DNA from 4 places in the Lysinibacillus sp. NPDC093692 genome. Region 3 is predicted to be linked to each of the others. Evidence: riboswitches for the same ligand, from Rfam matches in the RefSeq annotation. Region 3 holds a riboswitch; each other region holds the start of a gene.

What was found. A riboswitch is a leader RNA that binds a small molecule or an ion and turns the genes downstream of it on or off. The one in region 3 is predicted to bind lysine.
Positions count from the first base shown of each region.
Region 1: another riboswitch for lysine. It lies ahead of ACQKN4_RS07185 (aspartate kinase); the one in region 3 lies ahead of ACQKN4_RS15115 (transporter substrate-binding domain-containing protein).
Region 2: another riboswitch for lysine. It lies ahead of ACQKN4_RS03635 (cysteine hydrolase family protein); the one in region 3 lies ahead of ACQKN4_RS15115 (transporter substrate-binding domain-containing protein).
Region 4: another riboswitch for lysine. It lies ahead of ACQKN4_RS18750 (amino acid permease); the one in region 3 lies ahead of ACQKN4_RS15115 (transporter substrate-binding domain-containing protein).

Region 1 is NZ_JBNNUW010000005.1:16,943-24,849, reverse strand. Features, by position in the region: gene uvrC (excinuclease ABC subunit UvrC) at 131-1,927, shown strand; lysine riboswitch at 2,551-2,729, shown strand; gene ACQKN4_RS07185 (aspartate kinase) at 2,944-4,176, shown strand; gene ACQKN4_RS07180 (methyl-accepting chemotaxis protein) at 4,562-5,821, shown strand; gene ACQKN4_RS07175 (YslB family protein) at 5,872-6,306, opposite strand; gene ACQKN4_RS07170 (succinate dehydrogenase cytochrome b558 subunit) at 6,579-7,187, shown strand; gene sdhA (succinate dehydrogenase flavoprotein subunit) at 7,254-7,907, shown strand, end outside.
Region 2 is NZ_JBNNUW010000002.1:173,956-181,862, forward strand. Features, by position in the region: gene ACQKN4_RS03615 (S8 family serine peptidase) at 1-1,807, shown strand, start outside; gene ACQKN4_RS03620 (hypothetical protein) at 2,503-2,766, shown strand; gene ACQKN4_RS03625 (hypothetical protein) at 2,992-3,147, opposite strand; gene ACQKN4_RS03630 (hypothetical protein) at 3,623-3,940, shown strand; lysine riboswitch at 4,697-4,881, shown strand; gene ACQKN4_RS03635 (cysteine hydrolase family protein) at 5,035-5,751, shown strand; gene ACQKN4_RS03640 (APC family permease) at 5,765-7,108, shown strand; gene ACQKN4_RS03645 (GNAT family N-acetyltransferase) at 7,469-7,907, opposite strand, start outside.
Region 3 is NZ_JBNNUW010000013.1:85,027-92,933, reverse strand. Features, by position in the region: gene ACQKN4_RS15125 (2-oxoglutarate dehydrogenase E1 component) at 1-1,523, shown strand, start outside; gene odhB (2-oxoglutarate dehydrogenase complex dihydrolipoyllysine-residue succinyltransferase) at 1,618-2,847, shown strand; lysine riboswitch at 3,385-3,571, shown strand; gene ACQKN4_RS15115 (transporter substrate-binding domain-containing protein) at 3,687-4,553, shown strand; gene ACQKN4_RS15110 (amino acid ABC transporter permease) at 4,743-5,468, shown strand; gene ACQKN4_RS15105 (amino acid ABC transporter ATP-binding protein) at 5,481-6,212, shown strand; gene ACQKN4_RS15100 (hypothetical protein) at 6,435-6,662, shown strand; gene ACQKN4_RS15095 (DUF6501 family protein) at 7,329-7,526, shown strand; gene ACQKN4_RS15090 (toxic anion resistance protein) at 7,645-7,907, opposite strand, start outside.
Region 4 is NZ_JBNNUW010000020.1:1,724-9,630, reverse strand. Features, by position in the region: gene ACQKN4_RS18770 (ABC transporter ATP-binding protein) at 1-457, opposite strand, end outside; gene ACQKN4_RS18765 (sensor histidine kinase) at 595-1,530, opposite strand; gene ACQKN4_RS18760 (response regulator transcription factor) at 1,536-2,228, opposite strand; gene ACQKN4_RS18755 (serine hydrolase domain-containing protein) at 2,289-3,215, opposite strand; gene ACQKN4_RS18750 (amino acid permease) at 3,583-5,043, opposite strand; lysine riboswitch at 5,127-5,303, opposite strand; gene ACQKN4_RS18745 (CynX/NimT family MFS transporter) at 5,476-6,684, shown strand; gene ACQKN4_RS18740 (nitric oxide synthase oxygenase) at 6,763-7,809, opposite strand.

The DNA of each region.
Region 1 (7,907 bases), on a different contig from region 3:
CCATCAATAGATGTGCTTGGCTTTTTTTCGTTATATAATAAAGGGAGAGCTATGGATAGGCAATGTGGTGTGCAAAGCTCTATAAAAAGGAACGAAAGCTAGTTTTAACAAAAAGGGGGGCAGGTAGGCGATGAATGATTTAATTAAACGAAAGCTTGAAATTTTACCAGATCAGCCTGGCTGCTATTTGATGAAAGATCGACAAGGTACTATTATTTATGTCGGGAAAGCAAAAGTGCTGAAAAATCGAGTACGCTCGTATTTTACTGGTACGCATGAAGGGAAAACACAGAGACTTGTAAGCGAAATAGAAGATTTTGAGTACATTGTGACATCCTCCAATATCGAGGCATTAATTTTAGAACTTAATCTTATAAAACTACATGACCCGAAATACAATGTTATGTTGACGGATGATAAAACGTATCCGTATTTAAAAATTACAAATGAAAAACATCCACGACTTATTACAACACGAAAAGTGAAAAAGGATAAGGCAAAGTATTTTGGTCCCTATCCAAATGCGTATGCAGCAAGTGAGACGAAAAAGCTGCTAGATCGTTTATATCCTCTTCGAAAATGTGTACAACTTCCTTCAAAGGTTTGTTTATATTATCACATGGGGCAATGTCTAGCTCCTTGTGTGAAAGAGATTGATGTTGACACTTACAACGATATGATTGAAGATATGACAAAATTTTTAAATGGTGGGGTTGAAGAAGTAAAAAAAGAGCTAGAGGTAAAGATGCTAGCGGCCGCAGAAAATTTAGAGTTTGAACGTGCAAAGGAATTTCGCGATCAAATTGCACATATTGATACAGTCATGCAAAAGCAAAAAATTGTATCAAGTGATACAACTAACCGCGATGTATTTGGTTATGCAGTCGAGAAGGGCTGGATGTGTGTGCAAGTTTTCTTTGTCCGTCAAGGAAAGCTCATTGAGCGAGATGTCTCGATATTTCCGATTTATCAAGAGGCAGAAGAGGAATTTTTAACGTTCGTTGGGCGCTTTTATGACAAGCTAGAGCATATCAAGCCTAAAGAAATTTTTATCCCACAATCTATTGATGCGGATATTTTAACGGAATTATTAGAAGTGAAGGTACTAACACCAAAACGTGGGCAAAAAAAAGAGCTTGTTGATTTAGCGATTAAAAATGCTGAAATTGCTGTTGCAGCGAAGTTCCAGCTTATTGAACGTCAGGAAGAACGAACAATAGGAGCATGTGAGGCGCTCGGTGAAGCTATGGGCATTTCTGTGCCTTTACGGATCGAATCTTTCGATAATAGTCATATGCATGGAACAGATGCTGTATCTGCAATGGTTGTATTTATCGATGGTAAACCTGCAAAGAAGGAGTATCGAAAATACAAAACACGTACAGCTGCTAAGCACGATGATTACGGGGCAATGCAGGAAGTGATCCGTCGTCGCTATACACGAGTATTAAAGGAAGGTCTACCTTTACCAGATTTAGTACTAATTGATGGCGGGAAGGGGCAAATGGAAGTCGCGCGGGAAGTATTAGAGGATGAGCTCGACCTTGTCATTCCAATTGCCGGATTAGCAAAAGATGACAAGCATAATACGTCTCAGCTTCTATTTGGTGATCCACCTGAAGTAATTGCATTAAAGCGCACAAGTGATGGCTTCTATTTACTGCAACGAATTCAAGACGAAGTACACCGCTTTGCTATTACTTTCTTACGACAGCAGCACGAGAAGCATGCTATACAATCTGTCCTCGATCAAATAGAGGGAGTTGGTCCAAAGCGAAAACAGCAATTACTTAAGCATTTTGGCTCTGTCAAAAAAATTCGTGAGGCAAGTGTGCAAGCATTACAGGAAGCGGGGATGCCAGCAAGTCTAGCTAGTAATATCCACACTTATTTTCATTCAGAAGAAAACACTACATCCGAAGGGTAAGTGAGATGAATGTAGATGGAATTCCTTTTCGGTGGGTGTCCAAACGCCTGTACCTGTCACTACGCTTTCGGTACCAAAGACATTTGCTGAATGAAAATAGAGCCTCCGGTGGATCTCACGGAATCGGAAAAGAGTTCACAGGGGATGTTAGCCTAAAACCATCGCATCCGTGCGATAACGGTTAACTGACCTTCATCGGTAAAAACGCCACGTCCTGTGGCATTACCGAAATGACCGACAACCTGTCGGCCCTCGTGTTGTTGCTGTCGCTACGCTTTCGCACAGACAAAAACATGTTGCTGTCGCTACGCTTTCGCACAGACAAAAACATGTTGCTGTCGCTACGCTTTCGCACAAAAAACATCTGCAGGCCTAAGCACAAAGCCGATTTCAGACGCATTGTTTATCTGTAGCGGAAGCAAAGTCGTAGCTACAATTACGCCAAGGCGAAATTGATTTTATACAAGAGACATTGTCAAAGGATTAGACGTATGCTAAGGTTTGTATATAACATAGCTATTCAATATAGCAATGTCATACACAGCATCTTAGTTTTCAAGTAGTTTCTACTTATTAAATTGGAAATTTCTTCGCTAAGATTCAATTAAATACAATCACTTTTTAGTGATGATAGAGGTGCAAGGTTCAAGAGTAGTACATACGAGGACGAACAAGTCCAGTGAAAATGTATGAAAGGGGAACTTGCCGAAGTGGAGCATCGTTGTTTCCGATGTTGTGCTGGTTTTACATTTAAGAGATGTAAGACTGTCGATTCTAAACGTTTCGGAGAGCTATCACACATGCGCAAGTTACTTTTATTGTACATGTTATAGGCAGCTTTCACGTTATGTGAGAGCTGCCTTTTTAGATTCCTCGAAACAACATTTTTTCAAGGCTGTTACTCTTACCTAAGAGTTGAAGGGTGTTATTTGCTTTTGCGATGTTTTTTGTGAAAAGCTGCAAAATTATAGCTACTTTATAATCAGCGAAATGATTAAATACGAAGGAGAATGAAGATGGAGAGAATTGTGATGAAATTTGGTGGTGCTGCATTAGCATCATCTGAACACATTCAAGATGTTGCAAAAAAGGTGATTGCACAAAAGGAAAGTGGTTTTGATATTGTCGTTGTCACTACAGGAATGAGAGGGACGTCTAAAGAATTAGCAAAGATGGCTTGTAATCTATCAGACAATGCGTCTAAACGTGAACTAGACGTACTATTGTCAACAAGCTCACAACTATTATGTGCATTAGTGGCAATTGCTTTGCAGGAAGAAGGTTATGATGCAGTGTCATTAACAGGCTGGCAGGCAGGTATTCAAACCGATGAGGTGTATGGTAATGCACGAATTGATGGGCTAGAAGCTAGTCGAATAGAAGAGTATTTTACTCAGGGAAAAATCGTCGTCGTTGCAGGGGGACAGGGAATCAATAATTCACGGAATATTACGACGCTTGGTAAAGGTGGTGCGGAGACGACGGCTTTAGCTATTGCTGCAGCTTTAGAGGCGGAGCGCGTAGATATTTATACGAATGTGGATGGAGTTTATACAGCTGATCCAAGTCAGGTTGCTGGGGCACAAAAGTTAAAAGAAATTTCCTATGATGAAATGCTAGAGCTATCAAACTTAGGATCACAAATTTTACACCCACGGGCTGTAGAAATAGCAAAGAAGTTTCAAATCCCAGTTACCATTCGGTCAAGCGAAAAAGATACAGAAGGTACTTTATTGAAGGAGGAAGTTGAAATGGAGAAAAATTTAATTGTCCGTGGTGTTGCCTATGAGTCAGACGTTATTCGCCTCACGGTAGGGTATGATGCTTATTCTAAAGCTTCGTTAGCAGATATATTCACAATACTTGCAGAAAATCGCATAAACGTTGATATAATCGTACAAGCAATAATTGATGGCTTAAAGCTGACTGTATCATTTACTATTTTAAAAGAGGAGTTCGCTGATGCATTACGTGTCCTAGAAGATAGTAAAGTATCACTAGGGTTTAGTTTTGCTGATTTTGAAATCGGTTTAGCGAAAGTTTCTATTATTGGTTCAGGAATGGCATCTAATCCGGGGGTGGCTGCCCGTATGTTTGATCGTTTACGCCGTGAAGATATCCCTGTAAAAATGGTAAGTACTTCTGAAATAAAAGTGTCTGTCGTTGTTCCTCAGGACGAAATGATTCGTGCAGCAAATGCATTACATGACGAATTTAACCTCTTTCAGCAAATGTCTCCGAAAGCGTAGCGACAGGTACAGAAATCTCCTTTAAGTCACTTTTTAGAGGGTATCCAAACATTTGCTGAAATAAAGGAACTCAGTCTAAGAACGCCACGTCCTGTGGCATTACCGAAATGACCGACATCGTGTCGGCCCTCGTGTTGCTGACGCTACGTTAGCACTGCGCTTCCGCACAAAAAACATCTGCTGGCCTAAGCTCAAAACCGATTCCGGACGCAATTATTCCGAGGCATAATTGATTTTAGAACAAGCGCTTTACATATAATATTGAATAGGATGTGTCATTAAATGGCACATCTTTTTTTGTTTACATTAATTTCATACTTTATCTAATTTTATTATTATATAATAAAATGTGACATGTTTTTCCAAGGGGAAGGTGGGAGTTAATATGGTGTTATTCGGTTTGTTTCAAAAGCCAGTGGATGAAAGCGTTGAGCAACACAACGATTTAGAAATACAAATATTAAAAAAGCGAATTCTGGAATTAGAACTTGAGCAGGACAGTATTGATGTGAAAAATGCGATTTTAGACTTTGTACTTGCACATATGAAGTTAATAAATTTTCAAACGGCTTTAAAGGTTCAAAATGTCTCAGCAAGTGTAGGGGATATTTCAGCAATGAGTGAAGAAATGTCGTCAAATACAGAAGAGATACTTGCAGTTGAGCAAAATGTTAATGCAAACATTCAAGAAATCAAACAACATTCAATACTCCTTGTAGAGGAAATGGAATCGTCCATTACAAAAGGTGAACTGGTTCAGGAGTTGCTGTCTAAAGGAGCTCATTCAACAGAGCAGTTGTATAATGAAATAACTAAAATGGATGAAATCGGAAAAGGTGTAACTGGGATTGCTGATCAAACACAACTACTATCCTTAAATGCCTCTATAGAAGCTGCACGTGCTGGTGAGCATGGAAAAGGATTTAATGTTGTTGCGATGGAGGTAGGGAAGTTAGCTAACAGCTCGAAAGGTTCATTGCAAGAAATGACGAAGATTCGATCAGTCATTGATAAGAAATTACATAATACAATAACAAATATCAAAGAAGTCGAACATTATTTAACGGACTTTTTAAGTATCATGAAGAACAATATTACTAATTTGACTGTAACAAGTAAAAATATTGAAGAAACAGCACATGGCATTGATCAAATAACAGTCGCATCAGAAGGAAATGTAATAGCTGTAGGACGTTTAGCAGAAACAACGACGGAATTATCTCATACTAGTGATTTCTCGGATATAATACAAAATCAAGTATCTGAAATGCTAAAAGTTATCGCCCCTACAATCCGTAAGCCCAAAGAGCAAACGGTAGTTAGCCAATTGGCAGCAAGGTTAATGGATCATGCAAGCTTTTTAAGAAATGCTATACAAAAGGCTGGCCATAAAGAAATTATAAAAACGCATCATGAATGTAAGTTTGGGGAATGGTATTATGGCCATTTTGAAGAATATCGGAATTTACCAGAATATCTTCATATAGAACAACCTCATGAATTAGTACATATAGCTGCACAAAAATTAGTGAATGAACTGTCAATCAAAAACTTAGAGGAAATGATTCAATACTCACTAAATATTTTAGAAGCGTTTATTTCGTTAATAGATGTACTTTTAAAAGAAAGACATGCCCTGTTATAAATATTAAAAGGATTGTCATCCATAAATTTGGAATGACAATCCTTTTCGTTTTATTCTGAAGGAACGGTGTTCATGATTCGTTCCTTGACGTCCCATTTAACTGTAAATGTAACGTTCTGTTGCTTTTCACGTTTTTCATCATAGCATTCGGTTAAGTAACCTTTTGCTTGCTGGATTTGTTCAGCTATAAATCCTGCCTCGAGTCTAAAGCTACGAAGACCGATTTGTAACAGTTCTGGATCATTTGTCAACTGGAATGTACGTCCATCCTTCGATTCCTTGACAAGCTCTAAATTACCCCAGCAGGCATCTGCGAAAAATGCGATAAGTTCATCTTGACTTTTACATGGGAACTTCCGTGCTAGGTCTTTTCCTGCCCAGTAAAGAACATCACCTTCATGTTTACCAAGAATGGAAGATAAAATATAATCGCGAATTATCTCATAGCCAAAAGCTGAGATTGTAGGTGATGAAGTGTTTAACATTTAAATCCTTCTTTCTTAGAATTTTCTTATAATTCGACACTGATAAAGTAAAGATAGATTTTTCGAGAAAAAACGATGCATCATGTACTAGATTATTACTTTAATAAGGAATACGAAAAACTCTTAGTTGCCTTGACGCTCGTAGCTCTTGAGAGTACAATAAACATGTCATAATATTGTACCATGATGAAATACACAGTCAATGAAGTATCAGTTACAAAATGATGACTTCTTTTGTTGTGATATTTTAAGTACTAAGGGGGGTAACAGTCTTGTCGAAAGATCGAGAGTTTTTATGGCGTCGCTTACATTCTCTACTTGGTATCATTCCAGTAGGTCTGTTTTTAACGATGCACCTGTTAATTAACTTTACAGCAACAGGCGGAGCAGAAAGTTACAACGCAGCTACCGCAAATATGGAAAAGATTCCATTCCTTATCCTAGTTGAATGGATTGTCATCTATATTCCATTAATGTTCCACGCATTTTATGGTGTCTTCATTGCATTCACTGCTACACCAAATACAGGACGTTTCAGCACATACCGTAACTGGATGTTCTCATTACAACGTTTCACAGGTGTATTCTTAGTGATTTTCATTGCATGGCATATTTTCCAAACTCGTATTCAAAAAGCACTTGGTGCAGAAGTTGATTACGACATGATGGCGGAGATCGTTTCTAATCCATTCATGCTTGGATTCTACATCGTTGGTATTATATCAGCAACTTTCCACTTATCTAACGGTTTATGGGCATTCTTAGTAAGCTGGGGTATTGTACAATCTCCTCAGTCTCAAAAGATTGCTACTTATGTAACAAACATTATTTTCGTAATTCTAAGTGTAGTTGGTGTGGCTGCTATTTTAGCTTTCGTTTAATTTTATAGAAGCTACTATAGAGTACATGCAATCATTGCAATTTTTTAAGAGGAGTGAGAAATAATCATGGCGAAAAGCAAAATAATTGTTGTCGGCGGCGGTTTAGCTGGTCTGATGGCAACGATTAAAGCAGCTGAAGTTGGTACTGAAGTTGATTTATTCTCATTAGTTCCTGTAAAACGCTCACACTCTGTATGTGCGCAGGGCGGAATTAATGGTGCGGTAAATACAAAAGGTGAAGGGGATTCTCCTTGGATCCACTTTGATGATACAGTATACGGTGGGGACTTCTTAGCGAACCAACCACCAGTTAAGGGTATGTGTGATGCAGCCCCTGGTATTATTCACTTAATGGACCGTATGGGTGTAATGTTTAACCGTACACCAGAAGGTCTTCTTGACTTCCGTCGTTTCGGTGGTACTTTAATGCACCGTACAGCCTTCTCAGGTGCAACAACGGGTCAGCAATTACTATACGCACTAGACGAGCAAGTTCGCTCTCACGAAGTAGCTGGTTTAGTGAACAAATATGAGCACTGGGAATTCCTTGGTGCAGTAGTCGATCCTGACGGCGTTTGTCGTGGTATCGTAGCGCAAGATATGCGTACAGAAGAAATCAAATCATTCCGTGCAGACGCTGTTATTATGGCGACTGGTGGCCCTGGTATTATCTTCGGTAAAACAACAAACTCTGTAATTAATACAGGTTCTGCTGCTTCT
Region 2 (7,907 bases), on a different contig from region 3:
AGTGGCGCTTTCTAATACAGCAAAGGTTATAGATAAAACAAAATACGATGTGTTTTCTCAAGGTGCAGGGCGTGTAGATCCTTATGCAGCAGCTCATCCGGAAATTCTTGCTTATGCACTTGATAGCGCAATTTTAGATGGAACTGGTGTAGTTACAGAAAACTTGAAAGGTACAGTTACTTTCGGTCCACAATCACTTAAAGACCGAGATATTTCTGTAACGAAACAAGTTTTAGTAAAAGATATTAAAGGGAACGGCGGCAATTATAACGTATCAATTGATGTAACAAAAACATTTGGTGATGCAACTGTTACAGTAGATCAGCCGACATTTAATCTAAATGGTGAGCAAGTTTTAAATATTACATTAACTGCTTCACAAGCTACGGCGCCAAACGGCTCTGAAATACTAGGGTATATTTACATTAGCGGTGGAGATACAGAAATTTCATTGCCATTCGCAGCTGACCTTGGCGGCGCGGCAGCAACTGCAATTAAAGATTTTAAGATTACAGAAACAGACCTATCCTTTAACGGAGATGGAGTGAAAGACTCAGCTGTACTTTCATTCACATTAACTGGAGATGTAACAACTAACTATATTGAGCTTTGGGATATTATGAATCCTGAAGGTGGAGAATACGGAGACGGCTACATTGGTTATCTACATGCAGGTACTGCGCTAGGAAAAGGCTCTTATACGCTGAATATTGGTGGGCAGTACAAACCATGGGGAACAGCGCCAGCCACAAAGATTCCAGATGGTCTGTATACAATTGACTTCACCGGTCTTGCAGCATCAGGAGTAGTTTCCGATTATGTTGGACCAATTATCGTGAAAACGACTAAACCAGAAATTACTGGTTCAGTAGCTAAAGGTGTCGCTACAGGACAAGTAACAGATAAGTATATCGACTACAATGAAGAGTTATATTTATACGATTTAGATTACAATTTAAATGACAAATTAAAAGCTTCCTATGTTTCGACGGTAAATGGCAAAGTACAAGCGCCAGTTGCCTTTGAATTAAATCAAGACGGTAGCTTCACATTCCCAGTAACAGCAGAAACAAATGCTGTATCAGTAATAATTAAAGACGCTGCCGGGAATGTTGGTGAAGCAAAGATATATGAAAAAGAAGTAGTAGAACCAGTAGTAGAGCTTTCTGTAAATCCAACTAAGCTAGACCTAACAGCTGGAGAAACTGCACAACTTACGGTAACAGAAACGTCAACGCCTGCAGAAGGTGCTGCAACAGAGGAAGACGTAACTTCAAAAGCTACTTATGTTGTTGGAGATGAAAACGTTGCAACAATAGTAAATGGATTAGTAACTGCAGTAGGTGAGGGCACGACTACAATTACTATTTCATACGGTGATAATGAAGTTACTTTAAATGTTACAGTTAAAGCACCTGTTATAGAACAACCAATAGTAACACTAGAAATTGATCAAGCTCAGGTTGAAACTAGAATAGGTAAAGAAGTTCCAGTTAAGATTACTGAAGTAACTACTTTTGATGGTAAAACAACAGAAAAAGATGTTACAAAGCTTGCAACCTACGAAGTAACGAATGATAAAATAGCTACTGTAAAAGAGGGGGCCGTAAAAGGAAAAGGTCAAGGTAATACGACGATTACGGTAACGTATGGTGAGCACACACTAACATTTGATGTGTTGGTTGTAAAGCCAGGGAATGACAACGGAAACGGTAATGGAAACGGAAACGGAAACGGTAATGGAAATGGAAATGGAAACGGAAATGGTAATAAAAATAATAATGAAGTTACCGAGGAAGAGTTATAATTAATTTAAGTTCAAGCAAAAAGAGAAATTGCACAGCGCAATTTCTCTTTTTAGTATTGCTTGGTTAGTTCGTCTTAGGTAAATTGAAATCAGTCCTGTTATTTTGATTAACAAAGTTAATAAGCAACTCTTCACCTGTAAGCTCTGTTAATATACATTTAATCAAGTGCATATAGTGATTCCCGGTCTCTAGCAACGAATTTGGCACCGTGATCGATACAGTTGAGATTGTTTTACTTCCTATAAGTAATTAAATAACCTCATGAGATTTCTCTTTTTAAAAATAAGTATGTAAATGTTTAAAAAGATTAAAAATTCGCAATAAATATAGGATTTAATAATGTAACAATATTACGATCATGTATATTTCCGCTTACTTTAACCTTTAATGATTCTGCTTTATTTAAATTAATTTCGACAGGTATAACAGAATCAGATGGTGATAAGGAGAATGCTTTTACAATACTACCATCTGAATTCATCATAGGTGAGGATCACGACATGAAGTTATCCTAACAGATACATAGGGACTCTTTAAAATTTTACGTCAATAATCGACAATTGATTGGTCTCGTTGCAAAACTTTGTAAATTAATAGTGAATATTGTTACTACCTTGTGAATATAATAGCCACATGCAGTTTAAGCTTTTAATTAATTTATTAAGGAATTAGGATGAAACAAAGGAGTGTAAAATTGTCGATTTCAAATCCTCAATACGCATTTTTAGAGGTTGATTTTCATAATCCTAATTTAACTAAAGTAGAACTAAAGGTTGAGAATATTTCCGAAGGAGTACGGGAAAATAATGAACTCGTAGGAAATACAAAAATAGCATCGAAAATAATACCACCTAATGTATATATAAAATTAAACTGGATAATAGGATTGCTCTTATTGATACCAATAGATATTTATTGTATTACGGCTTTAGTGGTATCTGAATTCTTATCAAAATAAAAAGTTAAAACTACCATTGTCTTAGGTTATTCTTAAGATCGAATGCGAAAGCGAAACAGTGTGTCATGAAGGAAAAAAGTAAGTGGTAATCAGCCCGGAATTATTTCCGTTTTTTTTGTACTTTAAGAAATCGAAAGAGATGGATCTAGGTGATGTTTACACAATAAGAAAAGCCCCAATACACACCTATTTCTAAGGTGAATATTGGGATTTTGTTTATCACTATTAACGTTTATTTTCATTTTGAATATTACTGAAATCTACTTCTTCAGCGAACTCTTCTCTGTTTTCATTTTTACGTTCTCTGTTAGCATTTTGATTTTGATTCTGCTGTTTTTTGTTGTCTTGAGTTTTATTATTTTTATGTTTATTATTACCCATGTCATCTCACCTCCACCATTAGTGTGAGAGAAAGATGATTTTTTATCCGCATAACTTACAATTAATTAGTGAAATATTTGTGATGAAACAAAAGGTATGGATATAGTAACATTTTCACCTCCACTTTCTGAGAACGCAGCCGGTAATGTTAAATCACTTGTTAGTGGTTACTTGTCTCATCTTAGAAAGTTTAATTCTTAGATTCTGATGGAACTGCAGATCCATCTGCTCAAGCAGAAAAAGACTACTAATCGTGTATATACTCGTAAGAAGAAAATGGAAGTTGATGTTCCTTATCCATCGATCGAGCGGGTTGAGTTTTATCTTGTAAAGTGGGACGGCCTTAAGATCTACCAAAGAAATGATAAAAGAACTAATTTCCAGTAATGGATTCTTTTGTTGTGCAAAGGATTGAAGATATTTTCGAAGAGATTATATAATGAAGCATGTGTTAAAATTTTTATGGAGGTGGACTATGAAGACGGAAATGATTATGACCGTAGTTTTAATTTTAGGAATGGTAATCTTAATAGACAAAATATACGGAAAAATTAATATAGAAAATTATTCTCCTATTTGGGAGTATTTTTCTAAAGCAATTCTCTATGGGTTTATTGCTAGCGTTACACTATTCTATGGAAAGGAATCGCTAAGAGATGTTAATCCACTAGAATGGGCCATCATTGCAGTTTCAGCAATAGAAGGAACAGGAAACTATATTAATTATGTAAAAGAATCAAAAAGAAGAAAAGAAGAAAAGAAGAAAAGAAGAAAAAAGAAAGACTTGAGTTAATCAAACTTAGATACATAATGGAAAATAATTCTTCAACTTAATAGAGTTGCTTATCAAAAAGGGATTGCCTATTAGCGAAGGTGGTTGTGCTGCTGCTGCGACCTTTTATTACTGTTTTATATCATGATATTTTTAGTAGCGTAGAAGTAAATGTATATGCTCAATAAAACGGAATATAATTTTAGAGGTGCCTTACTTATAGCTGGTAATATAAGTAGGGCATTTTTGTGTATTAATAGACTACTTAATTAGAAGCTTGTTTTTCTGAGAAGTTTTTTACTATGTGTTAGATGATTTTTTTCTATAGGACAAAAATTTTTTAAAAAAATTGCGTGGGGGGTAAACCTCCCTCTTCGAACAATTGTTTACGGCGTTAGTCGGAATCCACTATGATTTGGGTAATGCTAAATATGGTAGCCCAAAATATTCCTAAAGGGGTGGATGCCGTGCAAACTCGGCAAAATAATCAAAATTATCGCTGGGGTAATTTATGAATTATATTGTGAATCGTGAGCGTTAATAAGGGAACGGTTTATAGGTAATGAAAAATCAAGAGGTGAATAATTAAATGCTTATACAATTGTTGATGTATTGTGGTATTTATTGTAAATAGTTATTATTTAAACTGTTTTGATTGTCATTTTTTTGTGGTTGTGCGCGATAAATCTTATAAAATATAGTAGATTTTAAAGTTGACATATAAAAAACGCAATAATATAATTATTTAAAATAATCAAATAATTCACACTTTTCTGATAGTTAGGTAGAGGCGCGGCAGTTAACAGTACCTAATGGAGTCCGAGAAGATGAAGAAGTTAGATAGAAGGAAGTGTCGCCGAAGTATGTGATGAGTTCTCGCCATCATATACTGGGGCTGTAGCGAATAGTTGCAGGACTGTCTTCGTAAACATACGTGTTTATGAAGTTGTGCTATCTCTGTTTAGACAAACAGTGGGAATTTTAAATGGTCGATTCATTTTAAGTTTCTAGAAATGAGTAGGTCATTTTTGTGTTAGACAGATTCTTTTACACAAAGAGTCTATATTTTATTTGTCTATACATTTTGGAATCAGAGGTATTTTGGAGGGGATTTTATGGATAATACATCAACATTATATTATGAATTTTTACCGACTGACGGTCAAAAAATAAACGTGAACCCTTATAAAACAGCATTACTAATAGTAGACATGCAACATCAGTTTATTAGCCGAGACGGATTAGACGCGCAGGTTGCAAGAGAAAAGGGCATGTTTGATCAGTGGGAATACTTTTTTGATCGTATCGACAATTTAACGATCCCGAACAATAAAAAGCTTTTAGATTTTTTCCGTACTAATAAATTAGAAGTAACATTTGGTCGCATTGCTTGCCATCATAAAGATGGACGAGATCGTTCTCCTGTACAACGCCGGACAGGGTGGAACAATATTTTATTGCCAATCGGTGACCCAGGAGCGGAGATGGTGGATGAATTAAAGCCTCTTGATGACGAAATTGTTGTAAATAAAACGACAGATAGCGTATTAAGTGGTACGAATTATGAATTTTTACTGCGTAATATGGGCATTGAAACAGTAGTTTGTACAGGTGTTGTAACAGATCAATGTGTTGCTTCAACAGTTCGAAGTTTAGCTGACGCAGGATTTGAAGTTATTTTAGTGGAAGATGCATGTGCAGCTGCAACGCAACAGCTTCATGATGCTGAAATTATGATTATGAATCAAATTTATTGCCAAGTGATGAGTACAGATGAAGTAATTGATTTAGTAACGGAAGAACTATCAAAACGCGAACCAATGAATCTGTGAGAGGAAATGGACTATGAGTCAAACACCAAATGATCATACACCACAGTTAAAGCGTGTTTTAACATTAAAAGATTTAGTCATTTATGGTATTGCTTTTATGACACCGATTGCGCCAGCTTATATTTATGGCTTTGCAGCAGAGTCTACAAGTGGAATGTTGCCATTAGCCTACTTGATTGCGATGGTTGCAATGATGTTTTCTGCATATAGTTACGGTCGAATGGCTGCTGTTTTTCCAAATGGAGGGTCGACTTATACATATACCCAACGTGCTATCAATCCGCATTTAGGTTTTTTTGCAGGTTGGGCAATGTTTATGGATTATGTCTTAGTGCCACTCATTGTATTCATGGTAGGTGCTTCATATGCGAATGCATTAATACCATCTGTTCCGTATTGGGTATGGGTGTTATTAATTGCAGGTATTATAACTACTGTCAATATTCTAGGTATTGGCATCGCAGCAAAAACAAATCAAACCCTCGTTATGTTTATGGGAATTGTAGTCGTTATTTTTGTGATTTTTTGTGTAAAGACAATTGTCGGTGCGGAAAGTGATACGTCGCTCTTTACTGTTGCACCGTTTTTCAACGATGAAAAATTCGTTATGTCTGCAATTATTTCTGGTGCAACAATGGCCTGCTTCTCGTTTTTAGGGTTCGATTCGATTACAACACTTTCAGAAGAGGCAGTCAATCCAAAAGAGGATATTTGGAAGGCAGCTATTTTAGCTTGTTTAATCGGAGGACTTATTTTTATTGTGCAAGCATATGTAGCTCAGCTTGTATGGCCTGATGTTACAAACTTTAGTTCAGCTGATACGGCTTTATTTGATGTAGCGGAAAAAGCAGGTGGTGCAGTTCTTGCAACTCTTTATACGGTTGCGATTATTGTATCAACAGTGACAGCTGGTTTAACAGGACAAGCAAGTGCATCTCGTTTAATGTTTAGTATGGGGCGTGATGAGGTACTTTCGAAAAAGTTTTTCACACATTTACATCCAAAATATCAAACACCGGTATACAATATTTTATTGATGTGTGTGATTAGTGTTTTAGGAGCGCTGTTTTTATCAGCAAATTTTATAGCAGAATTAATGAACTTTGGAGGTCTGACAGGATTTATGTTTGTCAATTTGTCAGTGATCGTGTATTACTTCTTCCGTAAAAAAGAAATGAAAATAATTCGATACTTATTAATTCCAGGGCTAGGATTTGGTATTTGTTTCTACTTATTTATTAATTTATCACCGATGACATTGAAGGTAGGCTTTATCTGGCTTGCAATCGGTTTTATCTATGCTTTCATTACGACGAAAGGCTTCAAAAAGAAACCACCAACATTTACGGATTTATAAAATACCGAAAGAGCTTAGAGTAAATTTCTAAGATAAGTCAGTTATCTAGTATTGGTAATTTTTATCGATGTTAGGTACCTGATTTATTTTTATACAGGAATATCTTATACGAAAGTAAAATACTCGCAGTATAAAATATCTTTACTTACGGGTATACCCTTAACAATCCCCCACATCCTTCCTCGATGAGCTGTGTTTAGAGGAGCAACTCCACAATTCATAAGCCAGTTTGCTGCATTATCTCTCTGAGCTTTTGTTAGGTACTCCACAGCATTCAGATAGACGATCAACAAGGCCGTATGTTGTAAGGGGAGAACAAAAAAATCACCCATGTCTTGAAGAGTGATTTTTGAAAATCTATTAAAGGTATAGGTTCATAACAAACTGCTCGCCAATACGTCCCATTCTTCTTTCACCGTTATCGACAAAGCCAGCTTTTAAATACAAATTTTGAGCCGGAGTATTTTTATGATTAACGACTAAAACGACTTCATTACAATCTTTAAATTTTCTTTTAATAAATTCAGGCAGTGCAAGCATCCCTTTTTTTGCATACCCATTTCCTTGCTGTTTATGGTCAATAGATAATGCAGTAAGCAGCATAGCTTTTGGATTAGTAGAGTACTCTTTCACTCTATCAGTTGCGTGCAGGACAAAAAATCCTACAGGAACATGGTCACTCAAAATAACAATCGGATATTGACCAACCATTTCTATAGAAATCTCTTTTGGAAGGGCAGTAAATTGACTTTGTTCTTCCGTAAGGTCAAAGTCATTCAAACTATCCACATACTCTTCA
Region 3 (7,907 bases):
GTCGTTTCGCAGCTAGCTACCGTCAAAAATTCGGTAAAGATATTATCGTTGACCTTCTTGGTTACCGTCGTCATGGTCATAATGAAACGGATGACCCAACTGTAACAAACCCTGAAACGTATAAATTAGTTTCTAAACATGAACCTGTCCGTTCTTTATACGGTGCTCAATTAGCAGCTGAAGGTGTAGTTTCTGCTGATGAAGTAGCAGCTTTAGATAAAGCTATTTATGCAGAAATGCAAGCAGCTTATGATCATGTAAGAGAAATGGCAGATAAAGATGAACATAAACATTTAGAAATGCCAGAAGAATTAAAAGTAGAATTCCCACAAATTGATACAGCAGTTGGTGCGGAACGTTTAGAAAAAATAAATGAAGAGCTTTTAGTGTTTGAAGAAAACTTTGAACCACAGAAAAAGCTTGGCAAAATTTTAGAAAAACGCCGTGATGCATTTGCTTCTGCAAAAATCGACTGGGGTCATGCAGAAACTTTAGCTTATGCAACAATTATTCAAGATGGCACACCAGTACGATTTACAGGTCAAGATGCACAACGTGGTACGTTCTCTCAACGTCACCTAGTGTTACATGACAAAAACAATGGTAATTTATTCACGCCACTTCACCATATTTCAGGTGCAAATGCATCATTTTCAGTACACAACTCTCCACTTACAGAAGCTGGGGTAGTAGGCTTTGAATATGGTTACAATATAGAAAACGACCATGTATTATCAGTATGGGAAGCTCAATTTGGTGACTTTGCTAACATGGCACAAGTTATGTTCGATAACTATATTTCAGGTGCACGTGCTAAATGGGGTCAAAAATCTGGTTTAGTAATTCTTTTACCACATGGTTATGAAGGTCAAGGTCCAGAACACTCTTCAAGCCGTATGGAACGTTACTTACAAATGTCAGCTGAAAATAACTGGTTCGTAGCAAACTGTTCAAACGCAGGTAACTACTACCACTTATTACGTCGTCAAGCAGCATTATTAGGTACTGAAGGCGTTCGTCCACTTGTGGTTGTATCACCTAAGTACTTACTTCGTCACCCATTAGCTGCAGCAAATGCTGATCAATTAGCAAATGGTTCATTCCAAGAAGTAATTGAACAACCAGGCCTAGGTTCAAAACCAGAAGCTGTAGAGCGCATTGTTTTAGGTTCAGGTAAAGTCATGATCGACATCGCAGACCGTATTAAAGACGGTGAAGGCTTCGATCACCTACACATTACTCGTGTAGAACAACTTTACCCATTCCCAAAAGAGCAAGTTGCTGGTATTATTGCTAAGTATCCTAATGTAAAAGAAATTGTTTGGGTACAAGAAGAGCCTAAAAACCAAGGTTCTTGGAATTATGCATTAGAAACATTACACGACCTTTCAGAAGGTAAAAAGCTACGTTATGTAGGCCGTCCTGCAATGAGCTCAACTTCTGAAGGTGATGCAGATTCTCATAAAGCAGCTCAAGCCGCACTTGTAGAAGAAGCAGTTGCTGAGCCTGTAAAGGTTAAATAATCATATATTAAATATTTTTGAGAGCCGGGCTACTTGCTTAGGCAGTAGCCCATTGATGTGCACCAATGCACGTTAATTAAAGGAGGAAATGAAAGTGGCTGAAATTAAAGTCCCTGAATTAGCAGAATCGATTACAGAAGGTAGTATCGCACAGTGGGTAAAAAAAGTGGGCGATCGCGTTGAAAAGGGTGAATTCATCGTTGAACTTGAAACAGATAAAGTAAACGCTGAAATCATCTCTGAAGAAGCAGGAGTTTTAACTCAAATTTTAGCTGAAGAAGGCGATACTGTACTTGTAGGTCAAGTAATCGCAGTTGTAGAAGCTGGCGAAGGTGCAGCACCTGCTCCAGTTGCAGCAGCTCCAGTTGAGGCAGCTCCAGCTCCAGCAGCACCTGCTCCAGTTGCAGCAGCTCCAGTTGTAGTAGAAACTTCTGGTGAGCGTGTAATCGCGTCTCCAGCAGCACGTAAACTTGCTCGTGAAAAAGGTATTGACCTTGCTGCTGTATCTCCAGTAGATCCACAAGGCCGTGTACGTGTACAAGACGTTGCAGCTCATGGTACAGCTCCAGTAGCAGCACCACAAGCAGCTCCAGCAGCACCTAAAGCAGTAGCAGCTGTTGATGAATCACGTGTGACAATTGAAAAAATGAGCCGTCGTCGCCAAACAATTGCAAAACGCTTACTTGAAGTAAAACAATCTACAGCAATGTTAACAACATTTAACGAAGTAGATATGACAAACGTTATGGCTTTACGTTCTCGTAAAAAAGACCAATTCTTCGAGTCAACTGGCTCTAAACTTGGTTTCATGTCATTCTTCACAAAAGCTGTAGTTGCAGCACTTAAAAAATACCCATATGTGAATGCACAAATCTCTGGCGATGAAATTCACTTAAACAACTTCTTTGATATCGGTGTAGCTGTATCAACAGAAGAAGGTTTAGTAGTACCAGTAGTACGTGACGCTGACCGCAAAAACTTTGCTGAAATTGAAGATTCAATTGCAGACCTAGCTAAAAAAGCACGCGACAAAAAATTAGGTTTAGCAGATCTTTCAGGTGGCTCATTCACAATTACAAATGGTGGTGTATTCGGTTCATTAATGTCTACACCTATCATGAATGGTACACAAGCTGGTATCCTTGGTATGCACTCAATCAAAAAACGTCCAGTTGAAGTGAATGGTGAAGTAGAAATTCGCCCAATGATGTACTTAGCACTTTCTTATGACCACCGTATTATCGATGGTAAAGATTCTGTAGGCTTCCTTAAAACTGTTAAAGAACTACTTGAAAACCCAGAAGATTTATTATTAAATTCTTAATTCCTGAGTTTCTTAAAACCTTGCGAACATCGTTTCGCAAGGTTTTTTTGCTTTTTATGAAGCATTTGTGGGAGGGAAGGATAAAAGAGCCAAAGTGACGGATAAAGCAAGCGAAGCGACCGAAAGAAGAGCTGAGATCGTTTGTGAAAGTTTCACAGTAAAAATGCGTATAGTGCAAATGGTGTTATCTTTACAGTTCAACAATTTCTTTTGAATTACTATAAAATAATTTAAATATTAATTATTTGCTTGATTTCTGAAAAATCAGTTCTTTGTCGCGTGTGTTACAAGCGTATCCACGTATATAAGTTGGTTGGAGTACGTACAATGGAGCATGGGCGATTTTACGGACTTTCTCGACAAAACATTCGAATAAATCATTTTCGACTTTGCAAAAGTATATATATGTCTTTAAAAGGCTAAAAAACCCTAATATTGTAATTAATCAGAAAAGTAATAAAATTGTCTTGACGAAAATATTGTTTTTATAGTAGTATCTTAATATCAATTAAATATACAAACCTCACATTTATCCTATTGTGAGGTAGAGGCGCGGTATTTATTAGTTCATTGTTGAGTATAAGCAAGCGAAGACGCAATGGAGAAGGAACTATCGCCGAAGTATAAAAGGAGCTCGTACTTTTATGCTGGGTCTGCAGTGAATAAGTGCAGGACTGTCCTAGTGAATTATTTTCCAGGTTTACTAGGTTGTGCTATCTCGGAATGATGGAATTTTAGTGAGGATTTGGGCAACTGTTAAAAAAGTAAGACCTAAGTTCAGTACTTAGGTCTTTTTTGGTACAGTTGTCTTATTTTTTTACAGAAAAGGGGAATGTTACATGAAAAGAAAATGGTTAGTATTAATGTTGACCGTAATGACAGCAATCTTGCTAGCAGCTTGTGGTGCTAGTGACAAGAAGGAGACGACATCGTCTAGTAATGGCAGTGCAAGTACTGATAAGAAAGAAGAAAGCGGCCAATTCCGAATCGGGATGGAGGCGGGCTATGCTCCGTTTAACTGGACGCAGCAAAGTGATGCAAATGGCGCGGTAAAAATTGCCGATAATGCAGAATATGCAGGCGGTTATGATGTACAAATGGCGAAAAAAATAGCTGAAGGCTTAGGAAAAGAATTAGTCATCGTAAAATTGGAATGGGATGGCTTAGTACCAGCTCTACAATCAAATAAAATAGATGCAATCATAGCAGGTATGTCACCTACTGCAGAGCGCAAGCAGACAATCGACTTCACTGACAATTACTATACATCTGATTTTGTAATGGTTGTTAAAAAAGGTAGTAAATATGAAAATGCAACATCTATTCAAGATTTCTCAGGTGCAAAAATTACTTCACAATTAAATACATCTAACTACACTGTTATTGATCAAATCAAAGGTGTAAAAAAACAAACAGCAATGGATAGCTTCCCAGCAATGCGTGTAGCAGTAGAAGCTGGAAAAATTGACGGCTATGTAGCAGAACGTCCAGAAGGTATTTCCGCTGCTGCTACAAATGATAAATTCACATATGTAAAGTTTGAAAAAGGCTTTGATACAGATGTTTCTAATACATCTATTGCAGTTGGTTTACGTAAAGGTGATGCTGAGCTTGAAAAAATCAATGAAATCTTAAAAGGTATTTCAGAAGATGATCGTCAAAAAATTATGGAAGAAGCAATCCACCACCAACCAGCAGCACAATAACAAGAATGCACGGGCTAACTATTAGCCCGTGCATTCCATAACATCTCATTTAATAACAATCACAAAAAAATAATAATGTCTTAGCTAATAGTTTCATAAAATTAAAGAAACAGAAGCCCAATGAAAGTGGTTGATAGCTAAGAGACAACAGTAACGAAAAAGCAACACGACGTTGTTAGGAGGTACATCATGAGTCTTGATTGGATTATTTCTATTGTTGAGAACAACTGGCAAATGTTTTTACGAGGTGCTTATTATACATTACTTATTTCAATTAGTAGTACAATTATTGGTGCACTTATCGGATTTTTCATCGGAATTATGCATACCATAAAGGTTCGCAAAAAAGGTGTAAATTTCTATAGCTTAAAGCTCATTAATTTTTTACTAACATGCTATGTCGAATTCTTCCGTGGTACACCAATGATTGTACAAGCAATGGTTGTATTTTACGGATTAGATATAGCATTTGGCATTGATATGCACTTTATTACGGCAGGTATTTTAGTTGTTTCACTAAATACAGGTGCTTATATGGCAGAAATCGTACGAGGTGGAATTGTTTCCATTGATCAAGGGCAGTACGAGGCTGCATCGGCTATTGGCATGAATCATGTTCAAATCATGCTACATGTTGTATTACCACAAGTTGCCCGAAATATATTGCCGGCAACAGGTAACCAATTAATTATGAACATTAAAGATACAGCAGTTTTAAACGTTATTGGGGTTACAGAATTATTTTTCCAAACAAAGTCGATTGCGGGTAATAACTTCCGCTATTTCGAATCCTTCTTTATAGCATGTATCCTATATTTCGTCATGACATTCACAGCATCAAGAATTTTACTGTATATTGAAAAGCGACTGGATGGACCAGATGCCTACAAAAAACAACAGAAAGAAGCAGTATAGGGGGATGAGCAAATGACAGTTATTAAAATAGAGCATTTAAGTAAATCATTTGGTCGTAACCAAGTGTTGAAGGATGTAAATTTTCAAGTAGAAAAGGGTGAGGTTGTCTGCTTAATCGGTTCTTCTGGATCTGGTAAATCAACACTACTACGCTGCATTAATTTACTGGAAACACCAAGTGGCGGTCAAATTTTTTATAAAGATGAAAACATTTTAGACGATAAACATAATATCCAAGAGTACCGAACACATTTAGGCATGGTATTCCAGCAATTTAACTTATTCAATAATCATAATGTGCTAAAAAATTGCACAGTTGGTCAAATGAAAGTATTAAAGCGTTCGAAGGCAGAAGCGGATGAAGTGGCACTAAAATATTTACAAATTGTTGGTATGGATCAATACGTCAATGCGAAGCCTCGGCAACTATCTGGCGGTCAAAAACAGCGTGTAGCGATTGCACGAGCATTGTCAATGAGCCCAGATGTAATGCTGTTTGATGAACCGACGTCAGCTCTCGATCCAGAAATGGTTGGAGAAGTATTAAAGGTAATGCGTCAGTTAGCGGATTCTGGAAATACGATGTTAATCGTTACACATGAAATGGAATTTGCTAAAGAAGTAGCCGATCGTGTAGTCTTTATGGATAAAGGTGTTATTGTAGAGGATGGCCCTCCAACTCAGGTTTTAGTAAACCCTCAGCATGAACGGACAAAAGCGTTTTTAAAACGGACATTAAGATAAAAAAGTTTACACGTTTGGTAATGAATAACTAAAAAAGTGAGTCCAAACGAATTTTATTAATAGTCAATATATAATGTGTAACAATTAAGCTGAACTAAATTAGTTCAGCTTTTATTTGTGATTAAGATATAATCTGGGCCACTCCAATTTAACGGTACAGTCAACTCTAGGAACTTTCTTCTACTGATAGCCTCAATTTTAGGCAGTTAAGGGGGTAGGACTTTGAAAAAATTATGTATTCTATTTACCGTAATTAGTGTTCTATTACTTGGATGTTCGCAAGAAAAAAGCTATAACGTATGGGTTGATTCATCAACACAAAGTCAAGAAACTATTGATTCAGCGATAAAAAGGCTTTCTAAAGCCGGGGTTGATTTCATTATTGATGAAAATGGTAGTGTCTTAGTAAATGAAAAAGAGATGGATAAGGCTGTAATGTGCTGTTCTTAAGCTGAAGGGGACTCTTTTTCGAAAAGGATAATGCCTTTTTTATAATTATTATGCACTTTATTGAAACGAAAACCACGAAATGGTTTTAGGAAGCAAAAGTTCAGTGATGCTAACATTGTAACTTAAACTTTCAAGTCTCCAAACAGAATATCGAAGTAAAGTGGCAAGGGCGACTGATGAGCTTGTTCACTGCAGTCCGTATAATAAAAATAAAAACGTACACTACTAAAATTGAATTTAGTAATGTACATTTTTAATTTTTTACTGAGTTATTTTCTAGAATTCCATTCTGCGTATAAAATAAAACAAATTGCAAATGCAACGGCCAGGATAAAAAACCATTGCGGTACACCACCAAAGCTCATGTTAACACCTCGAAGTAAAATTTTTTATTAATTTTCTCCATTCATTTAGACTCCCAACTCTGCATGTATTGGGATGAGAGCTACAGTGAAATATCTACTGAATGAAGACATGTCCTCAGACGCATTGTTTATCTGTGCGACAGCACCTATTACATCAATACGAAATTGATATGGTTAAAAAAATGGATAGTTAGGGAGAAAATATGGTCATCTATGGTTTTTTTCTCCACAAGCGTACAAAAATATTATAAAATAAGCTGTATACATTAGCTTCGTGCTAGTAAAGAGAGGTAGAGAGATTATGTTACATTTAAAATGGAAAGATGCTCCAACAGTACGCACAGTTACTTGTAAGCATACAAATGCATCAAAATATTTAGTGTCAAACGTATTAACAGTAGGGCAACAATATGATGTGAAAAACGAAACAGAAGAGTTCGTTTTTATTATCGATAACACTGGTAATATTGGTGGCTACTATAAAGATTATTTTGAATAAGCAAATCAATTTCGCCTTGGCGTAATTGATTCCGGATTTTCATTCAATAGGTTTGAATGAAAACCAAAGGGTGGTTCAGATGATTTCTGAGCCACCCTTTTTTGTTGATAAAACGGAATCATCCATGCTTAAAGGTTTTTAATTCAGCAACTTCTTGTAGATGCTCTTTTTCCTGCTCAGTAGCTGTATGAAGGGCGAAGACATCTTGGATAGCTGACTTCAGCTCATGCTGTGTTTCTTTGAATTTTGATACTTGCTGTGCAAAGGAAGGGCTCGTAAAACGATCATTTGCACGAGATAATTTTTCCTCTAGCTGCGCGTAGCGATGATCCATATGCATAGACAACATCATAGCTAACTGATTTTTCCAAAGTGGAATAA
Region 4 (7,907 bases), on a different contig from region 3:
GTTCCGGCTTCGTAATAATTGCACGAGCAATACCCAAGCGTTGTTTCATTCCAAGGGAAAAGTCTTTTACACGTTTATTTTCCGTGTTTGTTAGTTTTACTAAATCTAGAACATGCGCAATTTCTTTCTTGTCATAATAGCCCATATATTCGCAATGTAATTCTAAAGTTTCCTTTGCCGTTAAATCTTCATAAAAAATTGGGTATTCAATAATCGTCCCCATCCTTTTCAGCACTTCGTATGAGCGGTCATTTAATTTCTCACCAAAGATTTCAATATCTCCACTCGTTGGCTTCGTAAGGTTTGTTAGCATTTTCATGACTGTCGTTTTACCGGCACCATTAGGACCTAAAAAACCGTAGATCTCTCCTTTTTTCACATGCATAGTAACAGCAGAAACGACTTCTTTCCCCTCAAACACTTTCGTGAGCTGGTTTGTCTTCACAATATATGTCATGTAAATCTCTCCCTTACATTTAACTATCCTTATTATAAAAAATGAAACTCTCTAATTTATTAATGGATTCTTACAAATTTCTTAAGCGCAGAAGAAAAGCTTGTAAAGCATTTTAAATGCTCTACAAGCACGGCTGTTCAATACATCATTCGTTTTAGTGAAATCGTAAAAATGGTCTTCTCATATGGAATACTGGAAAGCTGGATGGAGCCATCCATTAATTCTACAAGACGTTTTGTAATCGTTAAGCCAAGTCCACTCCCTTGGAAGGATTTATTTCTAGAATCCTCAAGCGTATACATTCTTTCAAAAACATTATCAATATGATATTCGTCAATCCCTTTACCACGATCCCATACATCAATACAAATATTCGTATCATCAGTTCTTACTGTGAGTCCAATGATGTTTCCTGCCGCCCCATAGGCAATCGCATTTGACAATAAATTATTCAAAACTCTATCTAATGCTTCCTCATTACCAAGTGCATATACAGATATCTCAGGTATTGTTATATCAATCTCTAATCCCAATGACATGACCATATCGTAAAATGATAAAATGTTTTTCCGGCAAATTTCACTTACGTTAATTTTCGTCATTGGGTAATCTGTATCTCCAGCCTCCAATTTTGCCAAATCAAAAAATGTATGGATTATTTTTAATACGTCCAATGTTTTCGAATGAACGCCTGTGAGCAAGCGCTGCCGCTCCTCGTCACTAAGGGATGGCTGTAGCTGCAGCATTTCCGTATAACCGAGCACAACTGTTAAAGGTGTTTTAAGATCATGTGAAATATTGGCCAACATTTTTTTCATGGAACCTTCCATTTTTCGATGTGTTACTTGCACTTTTTGTTTGTGGTCTAACAATGCATTCATCGCGATTAGTAGCTGCTGTAATTCTTGATTAGCTGTCGATACTAAAATCTTTTCGTTCGATTGTTCATCAATGATTGTTTGCAGCTTTTGATGCATGTATTGAATCTCAGCATCTTGTTGTTTCTTTGCCTTCATCTGAAAAATAATAATTCCTACGAGTGAAACAATAATTAGCAATAGACATATAATCATGATGTTTACCCTTCAAATTTGTAGCCGATCCCCCAAAGCGTTTTAATATACTTAGGGTTGGACGGATCGTCTTCAATTTTTTCTCGTAATCTTCTTATATGTACATTAATAATATTTTCATCTCCATAGTAAGAATCATTCCAAATCAATTGATAAATTTGCTGCTTCGTATAAACTCGATTACGATTTGTCACAAATAACGTTAAAATAGCAAATTCCTTTGACGTGAGCTTTACATTTTGTCCATTCTTCTCAACCGAAAAATTAACAAGATCTATCGATAAGTTGTCTATCTCTACTATATCTGCCTTATCCTCTACTTGACTGGAGTATTTTGTAGCTCTTCTAATTGCGGCTTTGACACGTGCAGAAAATTCTAGCATCGAAAACGGCTTAGCGATATAATCATCTGCCCCTAATCCTAATCCTAATGCTTTATCAACATCACTATCCTTCGCTGACATGATGATAATTGGAAGTGATGCTTGCTCTCGTATAATCTTTAAAACTTCTAATCCATTAAGCTTCGGTATCATAATATCCAAGATTACTAAATCAAAGGGATTGTTTAAACAATTTTGTAATGCTTCTTCTCCATTTACTGCAGAGGTGACAAGGAATCCCTCCATCGTTAAATAGCTTTCTACCATTTCACGAATGGCTTCATCATCTTCTACTAGTAAAATGTGCTTTTGCATTTCCATGCACCTCTATTCTAAAATGTAAAATTTCATTTTAACGGCTCCTCATCATAACGATTATCTTAAGATGTGATCCTTTATTAATTGAAGCGGTAATAAACTAGTTTCATACAAATCACCTGTGATAGTAATAACTAGTTCTTCCTTTGGCCAAATAAAAATATATTGCCCCCCAAAGCCTAATGCAAAGAAATATTGATTATCTTCCGAAAAAGCTTTAGTTTCATTCTGTTTATTTACCCACCAATGCATCCCGTAATAACCGATTTTTTCATAAGTCATCAAATTCGGCTTTATCGAATGGTTAATCCAATCCTCTGAAACTATCCTTTTCTCGTTATATACGCCTTTCTTTAAAACTAAGAGCCCTACTTTCATCATATCTTCTGCCTTTAATAAAAGACCATCTGCCCCTTTACTAATTTTCTTCTTATCCTCGTACCACTGATATTCTTGAATACCTAATGGTTGAAATAAATAACGATTGGCAAATTCTTTTGTTTTCATATTCGTAACTTGCTGCAATATAGCAGATAGTATATGGGAGCAACCCGAGTTATAATTCATATGCGCACCCACTGGATGTACCATTGGACGATTCACTATAAATTTTACTATATCAGAATGAAATACCATAGGAGCAAAACAATTCCATTCTCCGAATTCCGGGAAATCTAACCCTTCCGTCATTGTTAAAAGGTGATATATTGTCATATCCAACTTACGTTTGTCATCTTGCCGTTCGAATAGTTCAGGAAAAAAAGAATGGATAGGTATATGAACAGATTCCAAATATTTATGATCTATTGCAATGCCAAATAAAATTGAAAGAATACTCTTTGTACAAGAATTAATTTTATGAAGTTTCTGTTGTTGTTTGTTGTTTTTATAGTATCGAAATATCGTTTTACCGTGACTATTAATCAAAAAAGTATTAATCTTTTCTTTTTTTAATCTGTTTTGTAAAAATGGATAGTCTATCATCTTCCCCCTCCTTTGATTATTTGTCCTCACCTATTAAGATTTACGTGCAGTTATTTCTATTGAATGAAGATAGATGGTATACGTTTCAATAAATTCCATAACCAAAATTTAGTGGTTATTCATTTCTAAAACAGTTTACCATATTAAGGTTGGGTACCAAAAATGGATGGACGGTCTGAAAAACTATAAAAACGTATCAGTGTTCACTATTATGGGGATGCAGTTTTTGAGGCTTAAAGGATTTTACTTTTCACTGACAGTTTTTTCTCTGACAAGATTATATGTTTGAGCTTGCAAATTCATTTTTCAACTAAAAAAACTGCCCTGCAAGCCATTTTCTACGGCTCACAGGACAGTTTATTATTTATTAATCTACTTTTAAATCACATTGCTCAAGCGGAAGCATTTTTGTTTTATGCTTAATTTTATAGCCAAGCCATAACAGTAAGAACAGTGGAATACCGATATACGAGACAAGGACTCCGTACCAATCTACTGAACCACCCATAAAGGCATTGTAGTTTTGTCCAATAACAACAATCATACAAACCGTAAAGGCAAATAGCGGACCGAATGGGAATAATTTTGCTTTATACGGCAACAATTTCGGATCTAATCCCTGTACATCGAACGCTCGACGGAAACGGTAATGGCTAAATGCAATTCCTAGCCAAGCAATGAAGCCAGACATCCCAGAGGCATTTAGAAGCCACATGTAGACCACACCATCACCAAAGAATGAAGCTAAAAATGCTAGGGAGCCGACAGCTAAAGTCGCCAGTAATGCGTAAATCGGAATTCCTCGACGGCTTAGTTTAGCGAAAAATTTAGGTGCATGTCCATCTACCGCTAATTGCCAAAGCATACGAGAAGATGCGTACAGCCCTGAATTCCCTGCTGACAGCATTGCCGTTAGAATGATAGCATTCATCAATGATGCAGCAAAGGCAATTCCTAAACGATCGAACACCAGTGTAAATGGTGAAACAGCGATATCTTCAGATAGCAAACGTGCATCTGTAAACGGAATCAACAGACCAATTGCACCGATCGCTAAAATATAGAATAAAAGAATTCGCCAGAAAACGGACTTAACAGCTTTCGGAATATTTTTACCAGGATCATCTGTTTCACCTGCTGTTATTCCAAGTAATTCTGTTCCTTGGAACGAGAATCCCGCAGCTAAGAAAATACCAAATGTAGCAAGGAAACCACCGTGGAATGGTCCATCACTAATAAAGAAATTCGTAAAGCCTACCGGAGCGTTTCCTCCTAAAATACCAAATATCATTAAGAAACTGATGATAATAAAAATGATTACAGTTACAACCTTTATCATGGCAAACCAATATTCACTTTCACCATAGCTTTTTACCGATAATAGATTGAACGATAATACAACAGCAATAAATAAAACAGTCCAAAGTGCTGATGAGCTATCTGGGAACCAATATTTCATAATCAATGATACAGCAGAAATTTCTGCCGCAATTGTAATTGCCCAGTTGTACCAATAGTTCCAACCAAGTGCAAAGCCTAGAGCTGGATCCACAAATTTTGTAGCATACGTACTAAATGAGCCCGATGATGGCATATAGGCTGCCATTTCACCTAAGCTCGTCATTAAAAAGTAAACCATGATACCGATTAATGCATAAGCAAGAAGTGCACCGCCAGGACCTGCTTGTGCAATGGCACCACCACTAGCTAAAAACAATCCTGTACCGATTGTACCGCCTAATGAAATCATTGTAATGTGACGGCTTTTTAATTCTTTTTTCAACTTTGGCGCTTTATGGCCGAGCTGATTGACTTTAATTTCACTCACAATTTAACTTCCTTCCTTTTAAGAGGCGAAAAAAATGCCATCACATGAACGGCAGTGATGGCTAAGTAAATCCTCTGTTCTTTCAAAATGATAGCTCAACACGTTGTCCAAACGTGACAGTTCTGTTCCTTTCGGAGACAGCCCCAGCATGAGGTTTTCAAGTCCCCTCACACTTCGGCAGTATTTCCTTTCAACTAATATCTTAAATGCTTGTCATTTCCATTAGCATACTCTTAAATACCGCGACCTCTACCTCAATATAAACATGAGGCATATTATTAAATTTATGATGAATATTATTCTAACATATGACATATGGCATTTCAATAACTCAAGTAACATTCTATATTTTGTGAATTTTCAACTATTTTTATTATTGTGATAAAGTGGTATAGTGGTTCAATCATAATTGTTCTAACAGGGGGGATTTATTTGACTACTCATGAACATACCGATACTTATCCTAGCAGGAAAATTAACTGGAAAGGTACAACATTATTACTAGTGATCGGCGTAATTTGTATTGCCTCGACATTACGGATGCCGCTAACAGTTGTTGGACCTATTATTTCCTTTATCCGAGAAGACCTCGGCATATCCTATGCATTAGCGGGCTTTCTAACAACAATCCCATTGCTAGCATTTGCAATTATCTCACCTTTCGTACCAATTGTCGCACGTAAAATCGGGCTAGAACTAACATTATTTTTATCGACTATTCTTTTGGCATTAGGGATTGTACTGCGCTCCCTCGGTACAACTAGTTTTCTCGTATTTGGCACTGCGCTAATTGGTATAGCCATTTCATTCGGTAACGTACTTATTCCAGGATTACTTAAATTGAAGTTTCCTTATCACGTAGGTTTACTTATGGCCTTTTTCACAATGTCGATGAATTTGACAGCTGGGCTCGGCGCTGGCATTAGCTATCCTGTTGCCCATTCATCAATTGGCTGGCAAGGTGCACTGGCAGTCGCACTTGTTCTCGTGGTGTTAACCATTTTAATTTGGATTCCACAGTTGAAATTTAATAAGCCGGAGCCTAATGTTAAAACTACGAAAGAACGTACACCTTTATGGAAATCACCTGTAACTTGGGCAGTAGCGGGAGCTATGGGATTTCAGTCGTTATTATTCTATACAACCGCTGCTTGGATTCCTGAAATATATATAGCACAAGGATTAGCTGCAGATCGTGCAGGATGGATGTTTTCCATCATGCAATTTTCACAAGTACCAATGGCCTTAGCTGTGCCTATTATCGCTAGTAAAATGACATCTCAGCGACCTCTCGTATTCATGTTTACGGCATTTTACTTAATTGGTTTTATCGGACTAGTAATGGAATGGACAAACCTCGCTATACTTTGGATGGTACTACTAGGCTTAGCCGGAGGAGCTTCATTCTCATTAGCGATGATGTTCTTTACATTACGTACCCGTACCGCTTTTGAGGCAGCTGATTTATCAGGTTTTGCACAATCATTGGGGTATTTATTAGCTGCAATCGGTCCAATCTTATTCGGTTATTTACATGATATATTCGGTGGCTGGGATATTACTGGTTGGTTATTTGTTGTCGTAGCATTCATACTCTTCTTATGTTCATTTAGAGCTTCTAAAAATGAATATGTAAATTAAAAAAGGTAGCGCATGATCTTATTTCAGCGGGTGTTTGGACACCCGCTGAAATAAGTTAACGTGAGCTGCCTTTCTCTATTAATAAGGTGGTTTCTGATAAAAATAGTTCGGTGTATTGTAAACATTAACATAAGGCTTGTGATAAATATGAGTTGTAGCTGGCGAAAGAGGTGGAATCAACCATGTCCAATTGCCTGTAACCTCACGATTTGCTGCTGCTTCTGCTTCCTCAAACAATTTAAATTGTTGTGCAGCTGTATGATGATCTACAATGCTCACCCCATCTTCTTTAAAAGAATGTAGAACGGCCATATTCAGCTCAACTAATGCTCGGTCACGCCATAGAGATGCCTGTTTAGCTGTATCAAGGTTAAAAATTTCTGCTATAGCGGGTAGCATATTATAGCGCTCATGATCTGCTAAATTACGTGCCCCGATTTCTGTACCCATATACCAACCATTGAATGGAGCTGTCTCAAAGTCGATACCTGCCATTTGGAAGCGCATGCTCGAAATAATCGGCACTGCATACCATTTCAATCCTAGCTTTTCTACTTGAGAAGATTCTGGATGGCGAATCGGTACCTCTAGCACATATTCGTCAGGGATTATAAACACTTGTGGCTCTCTATCATCCACCTGTACGACAAGCGGTAGCACATCAAATGCTGTTCTCTCACCTTGCCAGCCAAGTGATTCACATACTTTCGTAAACGCAACGGAATGCGGATCACCAACGATTCCATATTCCGTTTCATAGCCTGCATAGCGGATTAGCTGATGATTCCATATACGAACTCGTCCTGGTGCAAAAATCGTTATTGTCGGACGAATTTTCCCATCATTTGTTGCGTATTGAATATGTTTAAGCAAAGCGTTGAAGATATCCTCTTCATGTGAAAGATCACGGGCATCAACAACATGTAGCGATTGCCAAAACAATCGACCAATACACTTATTACTATTACGCCACGCCACTCGTGCACCAAAGATTAGTTCTTCCGTTGTCGGTATATATTCTCCAGCTGTTTTAATATATTGTAATTTATTTTCTAGCCATATTTTTGACTCGTTTTGCTCTACTTGATAAAGTTCTAAAAATCGTTGTACTTCATGTAAATTCATATCGAACTCCTCCATCTACCCTCATATTAGAGGAATGGAACTATTATCACCACGAAAAAATCTGCAAAAAAACATACATATTTTATATATGAAATACT